DNA from 3 places in the Parafrankia irregularis genome. Region 3 is predicted to be linked to each of the others. Evidence: riboswitches for the same ligand, from Rfam matches in the RefSeq annotation. Region 3 holds a riboswitch; each other region holds the start of a gene.
The links. Region 3 has a riboswitch for cyclic di-AMP ahead of AWX74_RS21315 (transglycosylase family protein). Riboswitches for the same ligand answer to the same signal wherever they lie in the genome.
Positions count from the first base shown of each region.

Region 1 (7,355 bases), on a different contig from region 3:
AGCGTGCCGCGCAGCCCCGCCAGGATCGGCTCGCTGACCGCCTTCCCCTGCACCGCGAGCACCAGCGCGGCGCGCTGACGGTCATCCAGCACGGCGAGCGCCGGTGCGACACCGGGCCGGCTCAGCAGTTGGCGGGCCACGTCGTTGTCGACGACCACCTCGCCTGCCGACAGCCGCGTCAGCACCGACCGCAGCTGGTCGCGGTCCGTGATCGTCGACTTCAGGACGTAGCCGACGCCGCCTGGTGAGTCGCGCAGCAGGTCTGCCGCGTACGGCGCCTCGTCGTCGGCGGAGAAGACCAGGACCGCCGTGGCCGGGCGCAGCGCCTTGATCTGCCGCGCGGCACGCAGGCCCTCGTCGGTGAGGGTCGGCGGCATCCGCATGTCGACCAGGGCGACATCCACCGGCTCGGTGACGGGGGCGTCCGTGACGACGTCGACGAGGTCGTGACCGCGGCCGACGACCGCGACGACCTGCGCGCCGACACTGGCCACGAGCGCACGCAGCCCCGCGCGCAGATGTGGGCTGTCATCCGCGATCGCTACCCGCATCGGTCAGGTGTACCGGACTCGTCCCGGTGCGGCTACCGGCCCTACCCGGGAACGTCCGGGGGTTATCCCGGTGTGATCGGGACAGTGAGCCTCTTCCATCTCACGGTGCACCGTCGGGGTGCCGCAGGTCGGAGTCGACGATGGAAAAGGCTCAGTGAGCACCGGCGTGAGAAGATCCGGTGTGCGTGTTGCGATCGCGGAGGACAGTGGGCTCATCAGAGAGGCACTCGGTGTTCTGCTCACGACGATCGGCGTCCAGGTCACGGCGTCGGTGCCGACCGGCACCGAACTGCTCGCGGCCGTGCGCGAGGCTCCTCCCGACGTCGCGATCGTGGACATGCGGATGCCGCCCACCCGGACCAACGAGGGGCTGCTGACCGCCCGCGCGTTGCGCGACGCGCACCCGTCGATGGGCATTCTCGTCGTCACCGCCCACGACGACGACCCGTTCGCGGCCGACCTTTTCGCCGGCGGTGCCGACGGGATCGGCTACATGCGCAAGGACAACATCACCAACCGGCAGGCGCTGCGGGACGCGCTTGAGCGACTGCGGGACGGGCAGCCCGTCATCGACTCGCACATCGCCGCGCGCCTGCTCGCCGGCTACCCGCAGTCGCACCGCCTGCTCGGGCTGTCCGACCGCGAACGGCGAATCCTCGAACTGATGGCGCAGGGGCTGTCGAACAGCGGGATCTCCCAACAGGTGCACCTGAGCCCGAAGACGGTCGAGTCCCACATCGCCAGCATCTTCGCCAAGCTCGGCCTGCGGATGGAGCCCACCGAGAACAGGCGCGTGCTCGCGGTGCTCGCCTGGCTGGAGGCCGCACGGCACAGCTGAGCGGCACAGCTGGGTGCGGCACCCGGCCGGGTGCCGGCCGCACCCGGCTGTGGTTGCCTGGGGTCAAGTAGCGTCTGTCTGGCGCCGGATGGCGTCCGGGTGGTGGCGAGCAGCGCCCGGGCGGCGTCTGGCCTGCGCCGGGGAGCGCCTGCCGGGCACCTTGTCACGACAATGTGATGGTGTTCGGAACGCCCCGGCTCGACGGGCCCGACGGCTTACACTTCAGATGATCTTCTGTTTGCCGTGTCAGCGGGGAGGTGCTGTGAGCGGTTCGGAAGCCTTGAGTCGCGTCATCACGTTCTGTGGCAAGTGCAGCTGTGGCTGCCCGGAGCTCTACATCGATCATGAGGCTGAGGCCACCCGGCGGGTTGTGCTCACGGACGACTTCGGCCAGCGGATCCAGATGAGCATCGAGCAGCTCGAAGTCATCGTCGACGAGGCCCGCGCGGGCCGGATCACCTCCCTGGTGGCGGCCGAAATCGCCGCTGGAGGGTGACCGGTCATCCTCATTCCGTAGCGGCCGAGCTCGGTCCGCTACCGGGGCCGGTCACCGCCGTGGCTGCCGCGGCGGCCGCGGTGGTGGCGGCGGTTCACCTCGTGCGGCTGTACGGGCTGCTTCGCTCCACCCCGGCCGGGCGCCTGACGCTCGGTCATCCGGTGGCCGGTCATCCGGCGGAGGGCCATCCGGTGGCCGGTCATACGGTCGCCGATGGCTGGATCGAGGTCGCCCACGTGCTGGTCGCGGCGGGGATGGCGGTGATGTTCGTCGGCCCGCCGCGGCTCATCGGAGCGTGGCCGTTCTTCGCCGTGTACCTGGCACTCGCGCTCGTCATGCTGGCGATGGTGGTGCTGCATCCACACTGTGGGACGCCCGGAGTCTGGTCATGCTGCGCCATGGTCGTCGTCGAGTCGGCGGCGATGGCGTGCATGTCGGGCGCGGTCGGTTTCGCGGGCTGGCCGCTGCGCACCGACGGCGCCCTCGGCGCCTGGTGCGTCGCCGTCTTCGCCGGAGCCTGCCTGGTGGCCCTGGTGGGCCTGCCCGCCCGCTGGGCGGCGCGGACATCCGCCCGCAGGATCACCGCCTGGCTGGTCAGGGCGTTTCCGGATCCGGTCGTTCCGCGGGGCACCAGGCTGGTCATGTCGGGCGGGATGGTGCTGATGTTTCTCGGGCACGTCTGACCGCGATGTTCTGATCCGCGCTGTTCCGATAGCGCGCGAATCGCCTTCCTGGCGGGCGGAGCGCGCCACGGGCGCCTATGGTCACCCGGTTGGCGGAAACGAGGCCAAGGGGGCGACCCATGCGGCGCATCGTGCTCATCTTCGTGCTGACCTTCACCGCAGTGCTGACCGTGACGGCTTCGGCGAGTTTCGCCGCACCGGCGAGCACACCGGCTGTCACACCAGGCACCGCGACACCTGCGGCCCCGGCCGGTGCGTTGACACCCGCGCAGGCGGTGCAACTGGTGCGGGAACGCGGCTACACGCCGATGGGGAGCAGCAGCTACGAACCCGCCTGGGCGCTGAGCGCGATCGTGGGGCGGTTGACGTCATCCGTGGACGGACATCCGCAGCAGGCGTTCTTCTTCAACCACGGCCGGTTCGTCGGAACCGACAGCGTCGCGAGTGCGAACGTGCGGTGGGTGTGGTCCACGAGTGACACCGTGGCGCTTCAGTACGACCTGTACCGCCCTGATGATCCGATGTGCTGCCCGTCGGCGGGGGCGGCCACGGTGCGCTTCCGGTGGAACGGCACCGCGGTGCAGGCGCTCGACCCGATCCCGACCAACGACTGGTCGGCTCCGACGAGCCGCCGCTGAACCGGCCATGTTCTACGTCCTGTAGAAAAGACGTCATGGGCGTGGTCTACAACATCGTTGTTGTGTTTCACCTGGTCGGGATGGCCATGATTGTCGGAGGGTGGCTCGCGCAGATCCGCTCGCCGCATCCGGTCATCACGCCCGGCATCCTGCACGGCGCCCTCGTCCAGATCGTCACGGGCATGATCCTGGTGGGGCTTGCGTCCAGCGGGGCCGTGGACCGGGACGTGGACAACGCCAAGATCGCGGTCAAGCTCGTCGTCGCGGCGGCAGTCGCCGGCGTCGCCGTCGTGGGCAACGCCCGCGGCCGCGAGGCGCCGGCGGCCCTGGCTCACGCCGCAGGTGGGCTCGGGGTGGCCAACGTGGCGATCGCGGTGCTGTGGTGACGATGGCAGCCGGGTGGGCCTTCACGGCCCACGGGTGATCGCGGGCTGCGGGCTGCGGGCTGGGGACTGCGGGCTGTGGGGCACCGGGCGTCGGCGGGATGGCCGACGCCCGGTGCCTTGTGTGGGAGCCGGTGCGGGGGCGCCGAGTCAGTGCCCTTCCGGTGCCTCGACCAGCTCGGTGAGCACACCGCCGACACCCTTCGGGTGCATGAAGGCGATGCGGCTGCCGGCCGTGCCATGCACGGGCGTCTTGTTGACCAGGTCGAAGCCGGCGACGGTGAGCGCGGCCAGCGCGGAGTCGATGTCACCCACGCCGTAGGCGATGTGGTGGATGCCCGGCCCCTTCTTGGCCAGGAACTTGCCGACCGGGGTGTCCTCGCGGATCGGCTCCAGCAGCTGGACGTAGGAACCGCCGGTGTCGCCCTTGTGGACCAGCAGCATGGCCTCGCGCACGCCCTGCGCCTCGTTGGTCTCCTGATGCGCGACCGTCAGGCCGAATGCGGCCTCGTAGCGAGGAATGGCCTCCTCCAGCGAGGCCACGGCGATCCCGACATGGTCGATCCTGGTCAGCACAACATCGCTCCTGGTCGTAGGACGGTCGGCCCGTGGCGGCGTCCGGCCCGGGCCCAGCCTCCGAGAGTGCCCGGATACGGCGTTGCGGTCCACTGAATCCAGTACGCCGTGTCCCGGTCACCACCGACCTGTGGCGCGCGTCACCCCGGGCTTCGTCGAAGTTTCATCACGAGTGGTGCGGGAAGGGTCCCAGTCACCGCAGTCGGTATGAAATCCCCGCTCGGATCCACAAGAAGATCCGCGTTGCCTGTAGTGATTAATGGAAGGCGTGTAACGGTGCCTGGAGCTCGGCTTGATCGCATTTCTGCCGAGTCTATGCCGGGGGTGCGGGTTATCACCGGAAAACGCGGCGTCCCCGCCGTGACGCCTCTGGATGTCCAGGGGCCCGCGGCGGGGACGGTGCGTCGAGTCGATCGGTGATTCCGATCAGCTGACCAGGGTCAGCTGATCGACCGGTCGCTCGCTCAGGTATTCGGTTGTGCGGCCGATCAGCCGAACAGGGCCTTGTGGGTGAGCGGGCCGATGACGCCGTCGGGCACCAGGCCGTGCTTCTTCTGGAAGTCGATGACCATGTGGTTGGTCTGCGGTCCGAAGTAGCCGTCGACGACGATCGGGTAGCCGAGCTTACGCAGCTGGTCCTGCACCAGGGAGACATCCCAGCGGGGGCCGGACACGCCCAGCCGCATGTAGCCCGAGTCGACGGCGCGGTTGGCGCTGGCGGACGGCGCGGTGGACACCGTGGTGCTCACCGAGTTGCCCACGGCCGCGGCTGCCGCGGCTCCACGAGCCAGGTACTTCGTGTGCATGCCGTTGGTGTAGGCGCTCCACGCGGTGATGCCCTGGCTCTGGCAGACCTGCCGTGCGGCCCAGGCGTTGACGTTCGGGTCGTAGAGGTCGCGGTTTCCGACCCAGCTGGCATGCGCGCGCATGTTGATCTGCCACAGGCCGCGGGAGTCCTCACCGACGGTCGCGTGGGCGGTGGTGTTGCCGCCCGACTCGGCGAGCGCGACGGCGACCCAGGTGCTCAGCGGAATTCCGCGGCAGGAGTTCAGGCCGGCGTTCTTCGCCGCCTGCGCGATGCTGGTGTCCGAGATTACCGCCGCGCTGGCGGGGCTCGCGGTGAGGAACAGGCCGGCGGATGCCCCGATAACGCTTGCCGCGGCAACAGCAGCGGAGCGACCACGGCCTCGGCGGCGGACGCTGGGGGACTTGCGGTGCTTTCCGGTCGACATCAAGATATCTCGTTTCTACGTTGAAGAGCAGGCGGGTAGGGCGTCTTCAGGCGCCAACGATCCGTACACGGATCAATGAGTCGCGACGAAATTGGGTCGCGAAAGGCGCGCGAATGGACGCGCGTTCTGCTATCGGCGTGAAATTTGTCCGGGCCCGAGCGGGCCCCAGATCTCCGGTGTCAACCCCGGGTTACGGGCGCGGCATTACCGCGGCGGCGTTCCGAGGGACGGATGCAGTCCCGGCTGCTATTCGAAGCATGCGTACACGCAGATCCTTCCCGTACGCCTGCGAGGTTAGCTGTCGGGTTCGGGCCGGGAAGCCCGGTCGGCGCGCGTTGCGCGGCGACTTCACCCCGAGGACGGCCGCCCTGGGTGCGGTGGCCATCCGGAGGAACCTGGTTCCCCCGCTTCTGCCCTGGTGGTCACTAGGAGGGGACGACGGGCCTAGGGCAGAACTCGGCGTACGACCCGTCGCTTGTTTGGTGCCAGCACACCGTAACGAACTACTAAGGGTAGTCGCAAGTACTAGTTTTTGCCCTTTTGTGGCGCTACCTGGTCACGATGCGTACAACAGGTTGGTGTATGCGCACTGTACGCGACGAAGGGGGGAGAGGGTCCGCCGAGTACCGCCGGTGCCGCCGATGTGGTGTATGCGGCGTTCTGTCGGCTGCTTGAGCTGCGTGTGGTGACCGGGTCGTCCGGGAGAGTGGTGACCGATCCGCAGTGATCTCTGGCGGGCCTGTCGGCTCACGATCGCCGAGTCGGCTGTGATGTGCGTAGCATCTCCGGCGACAGTGGAATACCGGACCCCTGCCCCGTACCCGTGGGCCCTCGCCGACGTCCTACGGTGACTGGCGGGGCGGTTCCGCGGAACCGCCCCATACGTCGCGGGCAAGCTGGCGGTGTGGGCGCTCTCCCGTCGACCGCGCCGTCGTCAGGAACAGGCTCGCCCGGCCAGTGGACCGGGCGAGCCCGAGCGGATATGCGATGTGATCAGACCCAGCCGGACATCGGGTAGGCCGTCATCAGGTCTCGCACCTCGCCGGCGATGCGGCTGATGGTGGTCTCGTCGTCGTCGCCCGCGGCCTTCACGGCCTCGTCGATCCAGCCCGCCAGCGTCGGCATCTGCTCCGGCTGCAGTCCGCGGGTGGTGATCGCGGCCGTTCCCAGCCGGACGCCGGACGGGTCGAACGGCTTGCGCGGATCGAACGGAACGGTGTTGTAGTTGAGCTCGATACCGGCCCGGTCCAGCGCCTTCGCGGCCGGCTTGCCGGCGACGCCACGGCTGGTCAGGTCGATCAGGATCAGATGGTTGTCGGTGCCGCCGGTGACGAGGTCGAAACCGCGGGCGGACAGCGCCTCGGCGAGCGCCTTCGCGTTCGCGACGACGCGGTGGGCGTACTCGCGGAAGTCCGGGGTGGTGGCTTCGCGCAGCGCGACCGCGATGGCGGCGGTCGTGTGGTTGTGCGGGCCGCCCTGCAGGCCTGGGAACACCGCCTTGTCGAGGGCGGACGCGTGCGCCGCGTCCGACATGATCATCGCGCCGCGGGGCCCGCGCAGGGTCTTGTGCGTGGTGGTGGTGATGACCGGTGCGTGGCCCACGGGCGAGGGGTGGGCGCCACCGGCGATCAGGCCGGCGATGTGGGAGATGTCCGCCACGAGCACGGCGTCGATCTCGCCCGCGATCGCCGCGAAGGCGGGGAAGTCGATGGTGCGGGGGATCGCGGTCCCACCACAGAAGATCACCTTTGGCCGGTGCTGGAGCGCGAGGTCACGCACCTCGTCGAGGTCGACCCGCCCGGTGTCCTGGCGTACTCCGTACCGGACCCCCTGGAACCAGCGGCCGGTGGCCGACACCGTCCAGCCGTGGGTCAGGTGGCCACCCGAGGGCAGGCCCATGCCCATCACGGCGTCGCCCGGCTGCAGGAACGCCAGGTAGACGGCCAGGTTGGCGGGCG
Region 1 is NZ_FAOZ01000016.1:26,494-33,848, forward strand. It holds gene AWX74_RS22480 (response regulator) at 1-551, opposite strand, end outside; gene AWX74_RS22485 (response regulator transcription factor) at 733-1,389, shown strand; gene AWX74_RS22490 (hypothetical protein) at 1,652-1,885, shown strand; gene AWX74_RS22495 (DUF5134 domain-containing protein) at 1,945-2,568, shown strand; gene AWX74_RS22500 (LppP/LprE family lipoprotein) at 2,688-3,206, shown strand; gene AWX74_RS22505 (hypothetical protein) at 3,242-3,592, shown strand; gene mce (methylmalonyl-CoA epimerase) at 3,740-4,165, opposite strand; gene AWX74_RS22515 (peptidoglycan-binding protein) at 4,654-5,397, opposite strand; cyclic di-AMP (ydaO/yuaA leader) riboswitch at 5,667-5,828, opposite strand; gene AWX74_RS22520 (serine hydroxymethyltransferase) at 6,391-7,355, opposite strand, start outside.
Region 1: linked by a shared signal. The riboswitch ahead of AWX74_RS22515 (peptidoglycan-binding protein) and the one ahead of AWX74_RS21315 (transglycosylase family protein) in region 3 are both predicted to bind cyclic di-AMP.

Region 2 (7,355 bases), on a different contig from region 3:
TGCACGCGCTTGGCGCGAGCGGCGTGGGCGGCGTGGGCGGCGCGAGCGGGCAGCCGTCCGGCCTGGCGCGGCCGTCGGACCGCGTTGCGGGCGGCGTCGCGGATGTCGTTCCGGCAGCGTTCGAGGTGCTGCGGCCGCAGGGGGCGCACGCGATCGCGGCCGGGGTGAACGCGCCGGTCACGATCGACATCCGCGGTCATGTGGGCTACTACTGCGCCGGGATGAACGACGGTGCGACCGTGGTCGTGCACGGCAACGCGGGCACCGGGGTCGCCGAGAACATGATGTCGGGGCTGGTGCGGGTCCGCGGGGACGCGTCGCAGTCGGCGGGGGCGACCGCGCACGGCGGGCTGCTGGTGATCGAGGGGTCCGCGTCGATGCGCTGCGGGATCTCGATGAAGGGCGTCGACATCGTCGTCGGTGGTGACATCGGTCCGATGAGCGCCTTCATGGCGCAGGCGGGGCGGCTGGTGGTCTGCGGCGACGCCGGGGACGGGCTCGGTGACTCGATCTACGAGGCCCGGATCTACGTCCGCGGCAAGGTCGGTTCCCTCGGCGCGGACTGTGTGGAGAAGCCGATGCGGGACGAGCACCGGGCGGAGCTGGCCGAGCTGCTCACCGCCGCCGGCCTCGGGGAGCCCGGGAAACCAGGGGAGCCGGGGGAACAGGGGTACGACCCGGCCGAGTTCCGCCGCTACGGCTCGGCCCGCACGCTCTACCACTTCGCCGCCCACAACTCGGACGCGTACTGAGCCTTTTCCACCGTCGACTCCGGCCTGTGGCTACAGCGCTCGACAAACGTGAGATGGAAAAGGCGCACTGACCGCGGACATCGTCCGTAGCCTGAGGAGATTCATGTCCGGCTATCCTTCGTCGCCCGCCACCTATGGCCTGCGCGAGTCGGCGACCTTCGACCGCGCCACCATCGCCGGCATTCAGCGGGCCGCGGGCAGCGGCGTCTACGACATTCGCGGCTGGGGGGCGAAGCGGGCCCTGCCGCATTTCGACGACCTGCTGTTCCTGGGCGCGTCGATGTCCCGCTACCCGCTGGAGGGCTACCGCGAGCGGTGCGGCACCGATGTGATCCTCGGGGACCGCAACGCGAAGTACCCGCTGCACCTCGACATTCCGGTGACGATCGCCGGGATGAGCTTCGGGGCTCTCTCCGCGCAGGCGAAGGAGGCGCTCGGCCGCGGCGCGAGCGAGGTCGGGACGTCCACCACCACCGGCGACGGCGGGATGACCCCCGAGGAGCGAGACCAGTCGAAGCACCTCGTCTACCAGTACCTGCCGTCGCGCTACGGAATGAACCCGACCGACCTGCGCAAGGCCGACGCCATCGAGGTGGTGCTCGGGCAGGGCGCGAAGCCCGGCGGCGGCGGCATGCTGCTCGGCCAGAAGATCTCCGATCGGGTCGCCGCCATGCGTACCCTGCCGCCCGGTATCGACCAGCGCTCCGCCTGCCGGCACCCGGACTGGACCGGCCCCGACGACCTCGCCATCAAGATCCTCGAACTGCGTGAGATCACCGACTGGGAGAAGCCGATCTACGTCAAGATCGGCGCGAGCCGCACCTACTACGACGTGAAGCTCGCGGTCGCCGCCGGCGCGGACGTCGTCGTCCTCGACGGCATGCAGGGCGGCACCGCCGCCACCCAGGACGTCTTCATCGAGCACGTCGGCATCCCGACGCTGGCCGCGCTGCCGCAGGCGGTGCAGGCGCTGGACGAGCTCGGCCTGCACCGCAGGGTCCAGCTGATCGTCTCCGGTGGCATCCGTACCGGGGCGGACGTCGCGAAGGCGATGGCGCTCGGCGCCGACGCCGTCGCCATCGGCACGGCGGCGCTGATCGCGCTCGGTGACAACCATCCACGGTACGCGGCCGAGTACGAGCGGCTCGGCTCGGCGGCCGGCTACTACGACGACTTCCAGGACGGCCGTGACCCGGCCGGCATCACCACCCAGGATCCGGAGCTCGCGGCCCGGCTCGATCCGGTCGAGGGCGGCCGGCGACTCGCGAACTACCTGCGGGTGCTGACCATGGAGGCGCAGACGCTGGCCCGTGCCTGCGGCAAGGCCCACCTGCGCAATCTGGAGCCCGAGGACCTCGTCGCGCTGACGGTCGAAGCCGCGGCGATGGCCCGGGTGCCGCTCGCCGGGACCACCTGGATCCCCGGCGCCGACCGGTGAACGGGGAGACGCGCTGAGCGGCGAGCCGCCCGGGCAGCTGGACGGGCAGCCGAGCAGGCAGCCACTCGGGCGGCCGGACGGTCAGCTGAGCAGGCTGCCGGACGGATCGGGCAAAGAGGGCGCCATCGCTAGTGTTTCGGGTGTGGGGGAGGAGAACGCGTCCCGGCAGGGGCGGCTGGAGCGTGCCATCGCGGGCAACGTCCGGCGCCTGCGCCATGACCGTGGGCTGACCCTGGCCGAGCTCGCGGCGCGCAGCGGTGTGTCCAGCGCGATGATTTCGAAGGTGGAGAACGCGTCGATCTCCTGCAGCCTGACCACGCTCGACCGGCTCGCCGAGACGCTCGACGTGCCGGTGACGTCCCTGTTCCGCGGTGCTGACGCCGCCCGGGAGGCGGTCTTCACCCGCGCCGGCACCGGGCCGCGGATCACCCAGCGGGGGACCAGGGTGGGCCACGAGTACACCCTGCTCGGAGCACTGCGCGGCCCGCACAAGCGGATGGAGGCCCACATCGTCACGCTGACCGAGCGCAGCGAGGAGTTCCCGCTCTTCCAACACCCGGGCACCGAACTGCTCTACATGCTCGAAGGGGAGATGATCTACGGCCACGGCGATGCCAGCTACGTCATGCGCCCCGGCGACGCGCTGCAGCTTGACGGCGAGGGCGCGCACGGGCCGCGGGAGCTGGTCCAGCTGCCTATCCGGTTCCTGTCGGTCGTGGCCTACGGCGAGGTCGGCGCCGGCCAGCCCTGATCCGGCCTTTGCCGGCCTCCGTCGCCGTCCGGCCGATCACCCCCGCCGTCGTCCCGCCGCGCGGTCGAAAACGGTCGACTTCATGATGTGTCGGAATTCGGTTCAGGAAGATTCTTCGTCGCCGCGGCCGGAATTTCGGTCGCGGGCACGAACGCGTCGCGCACCTTGCGTGGCGGTCGGGTCGACCGATAGTGCCGAATCGCTGACCCTGGCCGAATGACGCCGGGAGGAAACGGTGAATATGCGGCCGAGGGGACGCGATGCCGGTGGAATTCAAGGCCGCAGTGCCGGATGTGGCGCTCGTCACAAAGGCTTTGAAATGGTTTGCGGTTCGTGTGTAACGTCTTGGCCGTGCTTCCGACCTGGGGAGCGCGCATCGGGTGGCACGCCGAACCCTGCCACACCCGGTGATTAACAGAACCGCAGGCAGGGGCGGGGGACCCAGGTTCCCGGACGTCGAATGAGCCTTCTCTTCGGACGTCCTCAGGGGTGAAGCCACCGGGCGCGATCTGAACGCGCCGGTCGGCCGGGCGATTCCCTAGCCCGAACCCGACAGCTAACTTCGCAGGCGTGGGGGAAGGACACAACTTTGTCCGCTATGGTTTCGGCTGCCCGCAAGAACCGTCGTTCCATCCGTCGGGGCCGCGCTCTGCTCGTCGCACCGGTGCTTGCCGCGACGATCGGTGGTGGTATCGCGATGTCCCAGCCGGCGAGCGCCGCTGCCCGGCCGGACGCACACCGCTTCCTGAGCGCGGTTGTTCCCTGCGAGTCGGGCGGTAACCCCCGCGCGGTGAACTCGATCGGCGCGGGTGGCCTGTTCCAGTTCATGCCCGGCACCTGGCACGCCGTCGGCGGCCAGGGCCTGCCGCAGAACGCCAGTGCCGCCGAGCAGTGGAAGCGTGCCCACATCCTGTACGCCCAGCAGGGCACCAGCCCCTGGTATGCCTCGAAGAGCTGTTGGGGCGGCAAGATCTGATCCACAGTATGCGGCAATCAATGCGCCCGCAACGTTCTCGTGACGTTGCGGGCGCATTGATTTTGCCTGGCATTCTGGTGGTTATTGGTAGTGAAATATCGATTCTAACCGATCTTCATTGGGTCCGCTGACAGTCATTTGACAGCGGGCTGACAGCAGTCTGATAGCTTCGCTGTCCTTCCGTCCCGATAGAGCACGTATGTTGCGTGTGCCTGCCGCGCGGGAGGCATCCGGTGGTTGTGCCGGTGCTGGCATGCGTGGGGGTGGGCGAGACGTGGCTGTTCGCGATCTGTTTCGACTGGGTGGTCGGGCGCCGGGCGAGATCGGGGGCGGCCCGGCCGCGGGCCAGCTGTCGCCCTCGGTGCCTGGGAGTCAACCGCGACCGCTCCCGCTGAAGCGCCACGGGCTTCTTCTGGCGGTGATCGCGTTCACCGTGTCGTCCTGCTCGGGTGACGGCGACACGACCGGGAGGCCCGAGACCGCGGTCACCTCGGGAACGGCCTCGTCGGCGCCGAACACGCTGGGTCTGTGGCCCGAGGACTACGTGCTGACCGAGGGTGAGGCGACGACATACTTCACCGGCGTTCCCGCCGGGACCAATACCGCCGGTGACCAGCCCGCGAAACGGTACACCCCTGAGTTCGCGGACTGCCTCGGCCTGTCGGCGACCGACCTCGACTACGAGCCTGAGGCAACCGCTGTCGGCGAGACCTTCGTGAGTGAGGACGGGGACTCGTTCATCTCGTCCTACGCCGAGATAGTGACCGAGAAGCAGGCCGCTGGCGTCCGCGCGATGTGGGCCAGTCCCCGGTTCGCGGACTGCACGGGCAGGGAGACCCGGGCCCGAATCGACGAGTCCGGCGCCGACGGCGACGGGGTCGAATATCAGGTGGCCGGGGTCCAGCGTCCCTCGGCGCCGACCGGAGCCGCTGGGTACCTGCGTGTGACGTTGCAGGTGCGAGAGCAGGATTTCACCTACGAGATGGCGGTGGACACCCTCGTCTTCATCGTCGATCACGTCGCGGTGACCGTCACGTACACGAACTACGAGACGGCCCCGCCGATGGATCGGCTGCAGCTGATCGCTGACCAGATCTCCGGGAAGCTTGCCCGGCAGCAGCCGCGCAGCATCGCCGGCCGGCCCACGGGACCGGCCACGTCAGCGCCGCGTGCGCTGGGTCTGCGGCCCGAGGACTACGTGCTGACCGAAGGCCCGGCGACGGCCGGCTTCACTGGTGCCCCCGCCGATGCCGACGAGGTGAGCTCGGCCGAGCTGAACTCCGCCGAGCTCTCGAACTGTCTTGGCGTGGTGGCGGAAGACCTCGGATATGAGCCCGAGGCCGCATATGACGGACTGAATTTCGTGAGCGACGATGACAGGCCCTTGACGATCGAGTCATACGCCGAAGTGGTGACCGAGAAACAGGCCGCCGCTGATCGCGCGTTGCTGGCTCATCCCCGGTTCGAGGAATGCATGGTCAAGGAGGTCCAGGCCGAAGCCGACGGGCCCGTCGTCGACGACGACGGGCTTGAATACGAGCTGACCGGGGCCCAGATTTTCCCGGCGCCGACCGGAGCCGCTGGGTACGTGCGCCTGGCGGTACAGATACGAGGCCAGGGGGTCACCGTCGACATGGCGAGGGACATCCTTCTCTTCCGTGTTGGTCGCGTTAAGGTGAATGTCACGTACACGAACCTCGAGCCGGCCCCGCCGATGGAACGGCTGCAGCTGATCGCTGACCAGATCGCCGGGAAGCTGGCCCGGCAGGAGCCGCGCAGCATCGCCGGCCAGCCCACGTCGGGCGGTCCCGGGCTCCGTGCCGCAGGAGATGCCGGCCACTCGACCGTGCTTCCGGTGGCGGCCTGAGGCGCGGTGACCTGAGTAGACGACACCGGTGCGCCCGTAGCGTTCTCGTGACGTTGCGGGCGCCGGTGGTTGTGTCGGCGCTGGCATGCGTGGGGGTGGGCGAGACATGGCTGTTCGTGATCTGTTTCGACTGGGTGGACGGGCGGTGGCCGAGGCCCGAGGCGGGTCGGCCGCGGGCCACGATGCCGTTCTGAAGAAGGACACCGCGGGCCAGGTGCTGCCCTCGGTCCCCGGGAGTCGACCGCGACTGCTCCCGCTGAAGCGCCACGGGATTCTCCTGGCGGTCATCGCGTTCACCGTTTCGTCGTGCTCAGGTGACGGTGACACGACTGGGAGGCCCGAACCCGCGGTCACCTCGGGAACGGCCTCGTCGAGCGCTGGTTCGTCGCCGGGGCCCGCCACGTCAGCGCCGAGCGCGCTGGGTCTGTGGCCCGAGGACTTTGTGCTGACCGAGGGCCCGGCGACAGCCGGCTTCACCGGTGTGCCCATCGATGCCGATGCCGCCGCCGAAGCCGTCGCCGCTGCCCAGTCCGTGGAACAGTACTCACCTGAGTTCGCGGACTGCGTCGGCCTGTCGGCGGAGGACCTCGACAACGAGCCCGAGGCAACCGCTCTCGGCGCGACCTTCGTGAGTGACAATGACGACGGAACGGTCATCATTTCCGGCGCCGAGATAGTGACCGAGAAGCAGGCTGTTTTCGATACTGTGATGTGGTCCAATCCCTGGTTCGCGGACTGCCTGGGCCAGGAGACCCAGGCCAGAATGGACGCGCGCAACGCCGCCGGCGACGACGAGCTCGAATATCAGCTGACCGGGACCCTGAGCCCCCCGGCGCCGACCGGAGCCACCGGGTACGTGCGAATGACGACGCAGGCACGGGGCCGGGGAATCACCTACGACATCGCGACGGACACCCTCTTCTTCCTCGTCGATCACGTCAAGGTGACCGTTAATTACACGAGCTACGACCCGGCCCCGCCGATAGAACGGCTGCAGCTGATCGCTGATCAGATCGCCGGCAAGCTTGCCCGGCAGCAGCCGCGCAGCATCGCCGGCCGGCCCACGTTGGGCGGTACCGGGCTTCGTGCCGCAGGGATGGCTGACGGTTCGACAGTTTCTGCCGTGGCGGCCTGAGCGAACGGTGGCCCCTGAGCCGACCGCTGGCCCTCACCTGGTCGATCCGTCCCGTTCATGCCGGTCGGCGAGACTCGGCTGGCTGATTGATCTGGTCAGGCCGAGCCGGCGGCGCCGGGTCGGGAGACGCGCGGAGGTCACGTGGTCGCCCAGGCTGTCGTCATCACCGGAGCCGCTTCCGGCATCGGCCGGGCCTGCGTCGAGCTGTTCGCCGCCCGCGGGTTCGGCGTGGTGGCGGTCGACGCGGACGAGGCCGGGCTGGCAGATCTGGCCGCGGACGCCGGTTCCGCGGAACCGCCTGCCTCCTCCGCCCCGCCCGCCCCGCCTGCGTCGCAGCCCGCTGCCTGCCTCGACGGAGCCGTTCGCCCGCGGCTGGTCACGCTGGTCGCGGACGTCTCGACGCCGGAGTGCGGCGCGCGGATGACCGAGCTCGCGC
Region 2 is NZ_FAOZ01000042.1:2,846-10,200, reverse strand. It holds gene AWX74_RS35030 (glutamate synthase) at 1-752, shown strand, start outside; gene AWX74_RS35025 (FMN-binding glutamate synthase family protein) at 856-2,190, shown strand; gene AWX74_RS35020 (helix-turn-helix domain-containing protein) at 2,333-2,941, shown strand; cyclic di-AMP (ydaO/yuaA leader) riboswitch at 3,350-3,527, shown strand; gene AWX74_RS35015 (transglycosylase family protein) at 3,540-3,917, shown strand; gene AWX74_RS35010 (hypothetical protein) at 4,192-5,784, shown strand; gene AWX74_RS35005 (hypothetical protein) at 5,891-6,919, shown strand; gene AWX74_RS35000 (SDR family NAD(P)-dependent oxidoreductase) at 7,061-7,355, shown strand, end outside.
Region 2: linked by a shared signal. The riboswitch ahead of AWX74_RS35015 (transglycosylase family protein) and the one ahead of AWX74_RS21315 (transglycosylase family protein) in region 3 are both predicted to bind cyclic di-AMP.

Region 3 (7,355 bases):
GTGCGGCGCGACAGCGTGATCAGAGCAGTTCGTTGATCACCAGGGTCTGTGCCCGGCCGGGACCGACGCCCACAGCCGACACCGGGGCTCCGGACATCTCCTCGATCGTCGCCACGTACGCCCGGGCGGCGTCCGGGAGATCGGCGAAGTCCGTCACACCGGAGATGTCCTCATGCCAGCCGGGGAGCTCTTCGTAGATCGGCTTCGCGTGGTGGAAGTCCGTCTGCGTCATCGGCATCTCGTCGGTCCGCCTGCCGTTGATCTCGTAGCCGACGCAGACCGGCACGGTGTCGAAGCCCGAAAGCACGTCGAGCTTTGTCAGGAACAGATCGGTGAGCCCGTTGACCCGTACGGCGTAGCGGGCGATCACCGCGTCGAACCAGCCGGTGCGCCGCGCCCGGCCGGTCGTCACGCCGAACTCGCCACCGATCCGGCGGAGCTCCTCACCGACCTTGTCGTCGAGCTCGGTGGGGAAGGGCCCCGAACCCACCCGGGTGGTGTACGCCTTGATGATCCCGACGACCCGGCTGATCCTGGTCGGACCGATCCCCGCTCCGGTCGCCGCGTAGCCGGCCGTCGGGTTGGAGGAGGTCACAAACGGATACGTGCCGTGGTCGACGTCGAGCAGCGTGCCCTGCGAGCCCTCGAGAAGCACGACCTTGCCGTCGCGCAGCGCCGTGTCCAGCAGGAGACCGGTGTCGGCGATGTGCGGCGTCAGCCGCCGCGCGTAGGCCGCGTACTCCTCGACCACCTCGTCGACATCGATCCGGCGCCGGTTGTAGACCTTCGTCAGGACCTGGTTCTTCTCCCGCAGCGCCAGCTCCAGCTTCTGCCGGAAGATGCCCGGGTCGAGCAGGTCCTGGACACGGATACCGGTGCGGGCGACCTTGTCCCCGTAGGCGGGGCCGATGCCGCGGCCGGTCGTACCGATCCGCGCCTTGCCGAGGTATCGCTCGGTGACGCGGTCGAGCGCCCGGTGGTGCGGCATGATCAGATGTGCGTCCGCGCTGATCAGCAGCCGGGAGACGTCGACCCCCCGAGCCTGCAGCCCGTCCATCTCGGACAGCAGCACGCCCGGGTCGATGACGACACCGTTCCCGATGACCGGGACGCAGTCGGCTCGCAGAACTCCGGAGGGGATCAGGTGCAGAGCGTAGCTCTCCGCACCGATCACCACCGTGTGGCCGGCGTTGTTACCTCCCTGGTACCGAACGACGTAGTCGACGGCGCCGCCCAGGAGGTCGGTCGCCTTTCCTTTTCCTTCGTCGCCCCACTGGGCGCCGATGAGGACTAGAGCAGGCACCGGGCGAGGTTACTAGGGATATGGGCCTGTCGGGACCCGATCGGCCCCGACAGGGAAAAGCTCGCTGCGTTATGCCATCTCATGACTACTATGCGAGGTCGAGTTCACGGAGTGCGACCGGATCACTGTCAGCGAGAAACTCGCGGCACCTGGTCGCCTCCGCGTCCTCGCCGATCTCCGCCGCAGCCCGCGACAGTGCGGCCAGCGCCCGCAGGAAGCCGCGGTTCGGCTCATGAGACCACGGAATGGGCCCGTGGCCCTTCCATCCGGACCGCCGGAGCTGATCGAGGCCCCGGTGATAGCCGGTCCGCGCGTAGGCGTAGGCCGCCACCGGCTGACCCGCGCCGAGCGCCTCCTCCGCGAGGATCGCCCAGCCGAGGCAGGCAGCGGGGAAACGGGCCGCGACGGACTCCGCGCCGGCACCCGAGCTCAGCGCCTCCACCACAGCGGCGTCGGATGGAAGCAGCGTCGGCGGCGGACCCGACAGCAGGTTCTGGTTCGCGGGCGGTGTCGTCATGGGCACATCCTGCCCGACCGGCGTCACGCCCGGCACCGGTCGGGCCCACCGGCTGACTGCTGGGCCCGCCGCGGCCCACAGGCCAACCAGGCATGCGACGACCTGCCAGACTGGCATGAGGCGCCCGGAGCCAGGTCAGCTGGTGACGGTGGCGCTCCACAGGTTCTGCCCGACCACGCCGGGCTGCCCGTCGCTGATCCGCGTCAGGTACGAGTAGAGCGCGGCGACGCCCTGGGACTCCTGGCCGAACTTGCCGTCGACCGTCAGCACGAACTTGCGCTCGCGCATCTCGGCCTGCCACACGAACGCATCGGCGCGTACCTCGTCGCCCATGCCGACGTTCAGCGCTTCACCGCCGAAGTTGGTGCCGACCTGGCTTCGTGCGCGTTCGAGGGTCATGGGCGGCTCGGCCGGTGTGAGGGCCTGCTCGACGGCATCGCCGATGGTGCCCGAGGATTCCGGGGCCGGGCCGTTGCGCGTCAGGCCGAGCTTGTTGCTGCAGGCCGGCCACGGTGACCAGCCACGCGAGTCGTACAGCTTGTAGGCGGCATCGTCCTGCATCGCCGGCGGAGCCTGGTCGGGTCGACCGGGGTAGCCGAGGCCTGTCCAGGTGCGCTGGTCGAACTGGTAGGCGCCGTAGAAGCCGTTGCCCGTGTTGATGGCGTAGTTGCCGCCGGACTCGCACTGGCGCAGCCGGGCGAAATCATCCGCCGTCGCGGCGCCGGCAGGGGCCGCGGTGACGGCGAGCCCCGTTCCGACCAGGGCCGTGACGGCCCCGGTGGTCCGCAGGACACGGGTGGCGGTGGACGGCGGCTGCGCCGCGCGGTGCCTGCCACCACGACCGGTCGAACGGACGGGATCACGATCATGCGACCGCATCAGGTGTCCTTCCCGTCGCCTGCGGGGTGAGCTGTCGGGTTCGGGCTGGAAGCTGCCCGGTCGGCGTACCAGGACCCGGCCGTCCTCGCGGACCGGTGTGTCCCGGCTGTATCGGTACGCCGGCTTAACCCCTAGGACGCAACGAATGCGCCCGGATGGTGGGTCCCCCACTCCTGCCCTGTGTCGTCCGCTCCAGTACCGGCCGAGTGGACGGGGGCAGGATTCGGCGTCCGTCCACACGACCTCGCCCCGGGGGGAGGCGAGTGGGCGGAACTGTAGCGAGATCTACCTACATGACGCAAATCCCGCTGGCCAGGGCGGGATCGGAAATGACCATATCGGAGTCACCCGAACGGGCCAATTGACGGATGGGTGGAGGAGATGGTCATCACACCCCAACCGCGCCACATTACCGTCCCCTCGACATCTCGGACGCACCGGGGGTCCGTCATGCGGCTGGCGCCCCAGCCGGCTTCAGGCCGGGACGGTCCATGACCCGAGGAAGGTCCATGACGGGCGATGCCCGCTCGGCGGCCCAGGCCTGGGCGCCCGGGGACACGGGGCGGCGCCAGGGCGGGTCGGCGGCGGGCGGTGGGGGCGGTGTGGGGCCGGCGACAGCGCCGGCCACCGGAAGCTGGAGAGCGCCGACGCCACGCCCGCCTACCGGGATCGCCGGTGTGTGGCGGGTACCGATCTGGCCATGACCGGTGCGGTGAGGTGGCGTCGTCGAGGGAGGTCGTTCGGCGCGACCGTGGAGGGAATGCGCGCCGAACTCATCCCGCGGGTGATCGAGATGGTCGGCGGGAGGGCCGCGACGCCCGGACACCTGCCCCGAGGCCGGTACCGCTCCGGCGGTGGGGCTGTCCGGGTCCTGCGACACGCGGACCGTTGGGGCGCTCCGCGTTGCGTCCCGCGCGCCACGGCTGGGTCAGCGCCGGGCGGGCGGGCCGTCGCACGTCACGGCCGACTGGATGAGACGCCTCCCGGGCTTGACGGATCGGGAGGAACGTCCCGTCGGGCGAGGTGCTCGACAACTCAGACGTGGACAACTCAGATGTGGATCAGGTGTGGACAACCGCGCTGGGACGGTGCAGCCACGGTCGGGTGTTCCTGGGGCTCCTGGCATCACCGCGCCCGACCGGGACGGAGCGGGCGGGTGCGGTGAGCCTCCCCGGCGCGCGTCCGCGCTTTCGGGGCTGGGGCGAGGGAGGGACGAGGATCCGGTCGGACGGCCGTGAAGGCCCGCTCTCAGGGAGCGGGAACGCGGTCGGTGGGCCGACCGTTGTCTGACGAGGACGGCATGCACGTCCTCGAGCGACTTCCGGTTTGCGGCGGGGTCCTTGTCAGCGTTGAGCCATTTCCATCGTCGGCTCCGACCTGCGGTATCTCTGGTCGTGCACCATGAGATGGGAAGGCTCGTCGATCCAGTCCGGGCGGGGGCTTTCCCCGTGCAGCCGGGAGGGTTCGGCTACGGAAGGCAGGTTGCCTTCACGGGGTGCTGGCTGTCGGTGCCGCGCGCTGGGCCCGCGGATGAGCGGGCGGGCATGCAGGCGACCGAGTGCTCCGCCGGGGCGGGCAGGCGTCAGCCGAAGGTGGCCGCCCAGGTCTGCGGGCCGAGGACGCCATCGACGACGAGGCCGCGCACGGTCTGGAAGTCCCTGGCCGCGGCTGCGGACTTCGGCCCGTAGCAGCCGTCGACGGCGAGGGAGTAGCCGAGGGAGTTCATCTTTTCCTGCCAGGTCCTGATTTCGTCAGTGACCTGGTTGTGTACCGACGCGAAGTAGTTGCGCGTCAGAGGGGGCACACCCGTGGTGGCGACGGGCTGCGCGACCAGACTGGTGCGCTCGGCCGTGCGGGAGGCCTGGCTGCCGGATCCCGACGACGATGCGCCGGGCGAGAGCTGGTCGCCGCCCATTCCGCTCCCGCACACCGGCCACTGGCCGAATCCGGAGCGGAGCGCGAGCTTCAGCGCCGCCTCGTCCTGCAGGGCGGGTGGAGCGGTGTGTGGTAGGCCAGAGTACCCAAGGCTGCGCCAGGTCCCGGCGGAGAACTGGTAAGCGCCATAGTAGCCGTTACCGGTGTTCGTCGTGTAGTTGCCGCCGGACTCGCATTGCCGCAGACCTTCCCAGGTCGTTGCGGCGTTCGCCGGTTGGCTGATGGCGATTGTGCCTCCGACCGCCGCGACAAGGACGGGTACGGGGACGAGTGTGCGGGCCCGGCTGCGGGTACTGCTGCGGCGTTGTCGGCCACTGGTACGTGCGTCGGACATGCGTGAGTTTTCCTTCCCCACGCCTGCGAGGTGAGCTGTCGGGTTCGGGCAGGGAACAAGCCCGGCCGCATGTCAGGAACTCCCAAATCCTGTGCCTTCGACAGCAAGGAAGACGGTTCCTCATTGCTGTCAACGGCCCTGCGGCTTCACCCCAAGGCCACCAGGTTCGGTGGCCGGGTATTGGTTCCCCCGCTCCTGCCATCGGGTTTTTGTTTCCGGCGGATGGGGGCAGGGATTCGGCGTGCACCCGTCGGGTGCCCGGCCTGTCTCCGGGCACGGCGAAGACCATAACCACAACGTCGGGCGAGGCGACAAGGATTGAATGGTCGACGTGAAGAAGAGCACACTCCTGCGCGCCTTCTTGAGATTGGCCGCGGGCCCTGGTATCGCGCGCGCACGCGCGCTCATTAACTTGGCGGGCGTTTCGTGATGGAGGGTTCGGGCCGACTGATCACGCTCGCGAAAGATCGCCGATATTGCCTGCGCTGCGAGCTATTCGCCGGAATCGGAGCCAAGGCTACCGCTCGCTGCTGATCCCGTCACTAACGAGGGCGAAAATTTATATTCTTGTACTGATGGAGGTTCGGGCGTCGCGTCATGTGAGATACGCAATCGTAACTATGAGTTAACGTAAGTGTATCTTTCGTCGCCGACGAGCCTGTCGGAGGGTCGGATCGAGGGCTCGGGGCGCCGCCCCGCCGGGGCCTGGGGTGATCTTGTGGGGATGCGTTCGGACTCGGGCGTCCTCGTCACCGTGGCACCCATGGTGCCTCTCGGTGTCTCCCTGGTAGCCGATAGTCACATCGGTGGCAATGTGGCGAATGGCCGGGCCCGTGGCGACCGGTCCGGCCAGCCCGCTGTCGACGGCGGCGCGAACTACGTCCCCGCACGTCGGTGAGGGGCGAGTCGGGAGAGCCTGTCGCGAGCCGGACGTTTCCCGGTCTGTCTGGACGAGGCCGGAGATTCCGGATGGCGGGCCCGCTGCCGTGGTCGTGCGTTCCGCCCACCGATTCGCCGCTTGGTACTGATCCCTCACTGCCGCGCGAGCCTGTGGGTGGCCGAATCGGTCGAAGAGGCCACATGGCAGCCCACACGAAGCTTTGCCCAGGCGTGGGTGACCTTGGTGTCGAGGGTGTGGTCTGAGCAGGTCGTCGGGCCGCGTCTACTTCCGCGCGGGATCGGACCACTGTGGCCCTGAGGGTGTCCTGGCTCGGTATGGCGGGCGATGTGCCGTCGCCAGGCCGCACGATCTTTGTGGGGTGCTTCCGGGCGGTTGACGTCCCGGATCGCGGCCGGGCGCGGTTTGGTCACCCGCCGGAGACTTGTGAGTGAAATAGATCACACTCTGCTGTCGGCCGGTCGTCCGGACAGATGACTGTCAGCGGCCGGGCGTTGCCGGTTGAGATCAGGTGCGGGCGTGTCGGGGGTGCTGGACGGCCGGGGCGGGCCGTCGTACTGCCCGCGGCGACAGGGAGCCGGAGCAGTGGGAGAAGGAGATAAGGAGAGGGAGATGGGAGACAAGGAGGAGATGGCGACAGGGAGCGGGCGACGAGCCGCGCGGAGCGGTGCGCCAGGAGCCGCGGGGAGAAGAGGTAAGGAGCCGCGGGGAGGAGAGGTAAGGAGCCGGAGCCAGGCATGGGCTCCGCCGCGATGGGTGAGCCTTCTCCATCTCACGCTGTCGGGCGCTGTAGCCACAGGCCAGAGCCGACGATGGGCAAGGCTCAGCCGGCGTACACACGGACGATGCGCCGGGCGGCATCAGGCGAGCGGAGTGCTCCCGGGAACGTGGGCGCCCCCGGGAGCATGAACGGACTACTGAGGTCCCTACCGGACCAGCGTGGCCCGGCTCAGATGTCGGTCAACGGACCGGGCAGAGCCCGGATGACGTCGGTCAGACGCCGATCGAACGGCCCGCGGACCGCAGGTCAGAACAGGCCTGGGCGACTCGTGCCGCCATCGAGGTCTCCGCGGCCTTCCCGTAGGTACGCGGGTCGTAGGCCTTCTTGACCCCGACCTCGCCGTCCACCTTCAGAACCCCGTCGTAGTTCCGGAACACGTGGTCCACGATGGGACGGGTGAATGCGTACTGGGTGTCGGTGTCGACGTTCATCTTGATGACACCGTAGTCGAGCGTTTCGCGGATCTCGGAGAGGTCCGAGCCGCTGCCGCCGTGGAATACGAGGTTGAACGGCTTGGCGTCGGCACCGAGGCCGAGCTTCTCGGCCACATGCTGCTGGCCCTCGCGAAGGATCGCGGGCCGCAGCTTGACATTGCCGGGCTTGTACACGCCGTGAACATTGCCGAACGTCGCGGCCAGCATGTAAGCACCCTTCTCCCCGGTTCCGAGCACCTCGGCGGTGCGGAACATATCGCCGGGAGTGGTGTAG
Region 3 is NZ_FAOZ01000014.1:133,595-140,949, forward strand. It holds gene AWX74_RS21300 (adenylosuccinate synthase) at 20-1,303, opposite strand; gene AWX74_RS21305 (DUF3151 domain-containing protein) at 1,392-1,820, opposite strand; gene AWX74_RS21310 (transglycosylase family protein) at 1,956-2,699, opposite strand; gene AWX74_RS21315 (transglycosylase family protein) at 4,282-4,968, opposite strand; cyclic di-AMP (ydaO/yuaA leader) riboswitch at 4,974-5,199, opposite strand; gene fbaA (class II fructose-bisphosphate aldolase) at 6,860-7,355, opposite strand, start outside.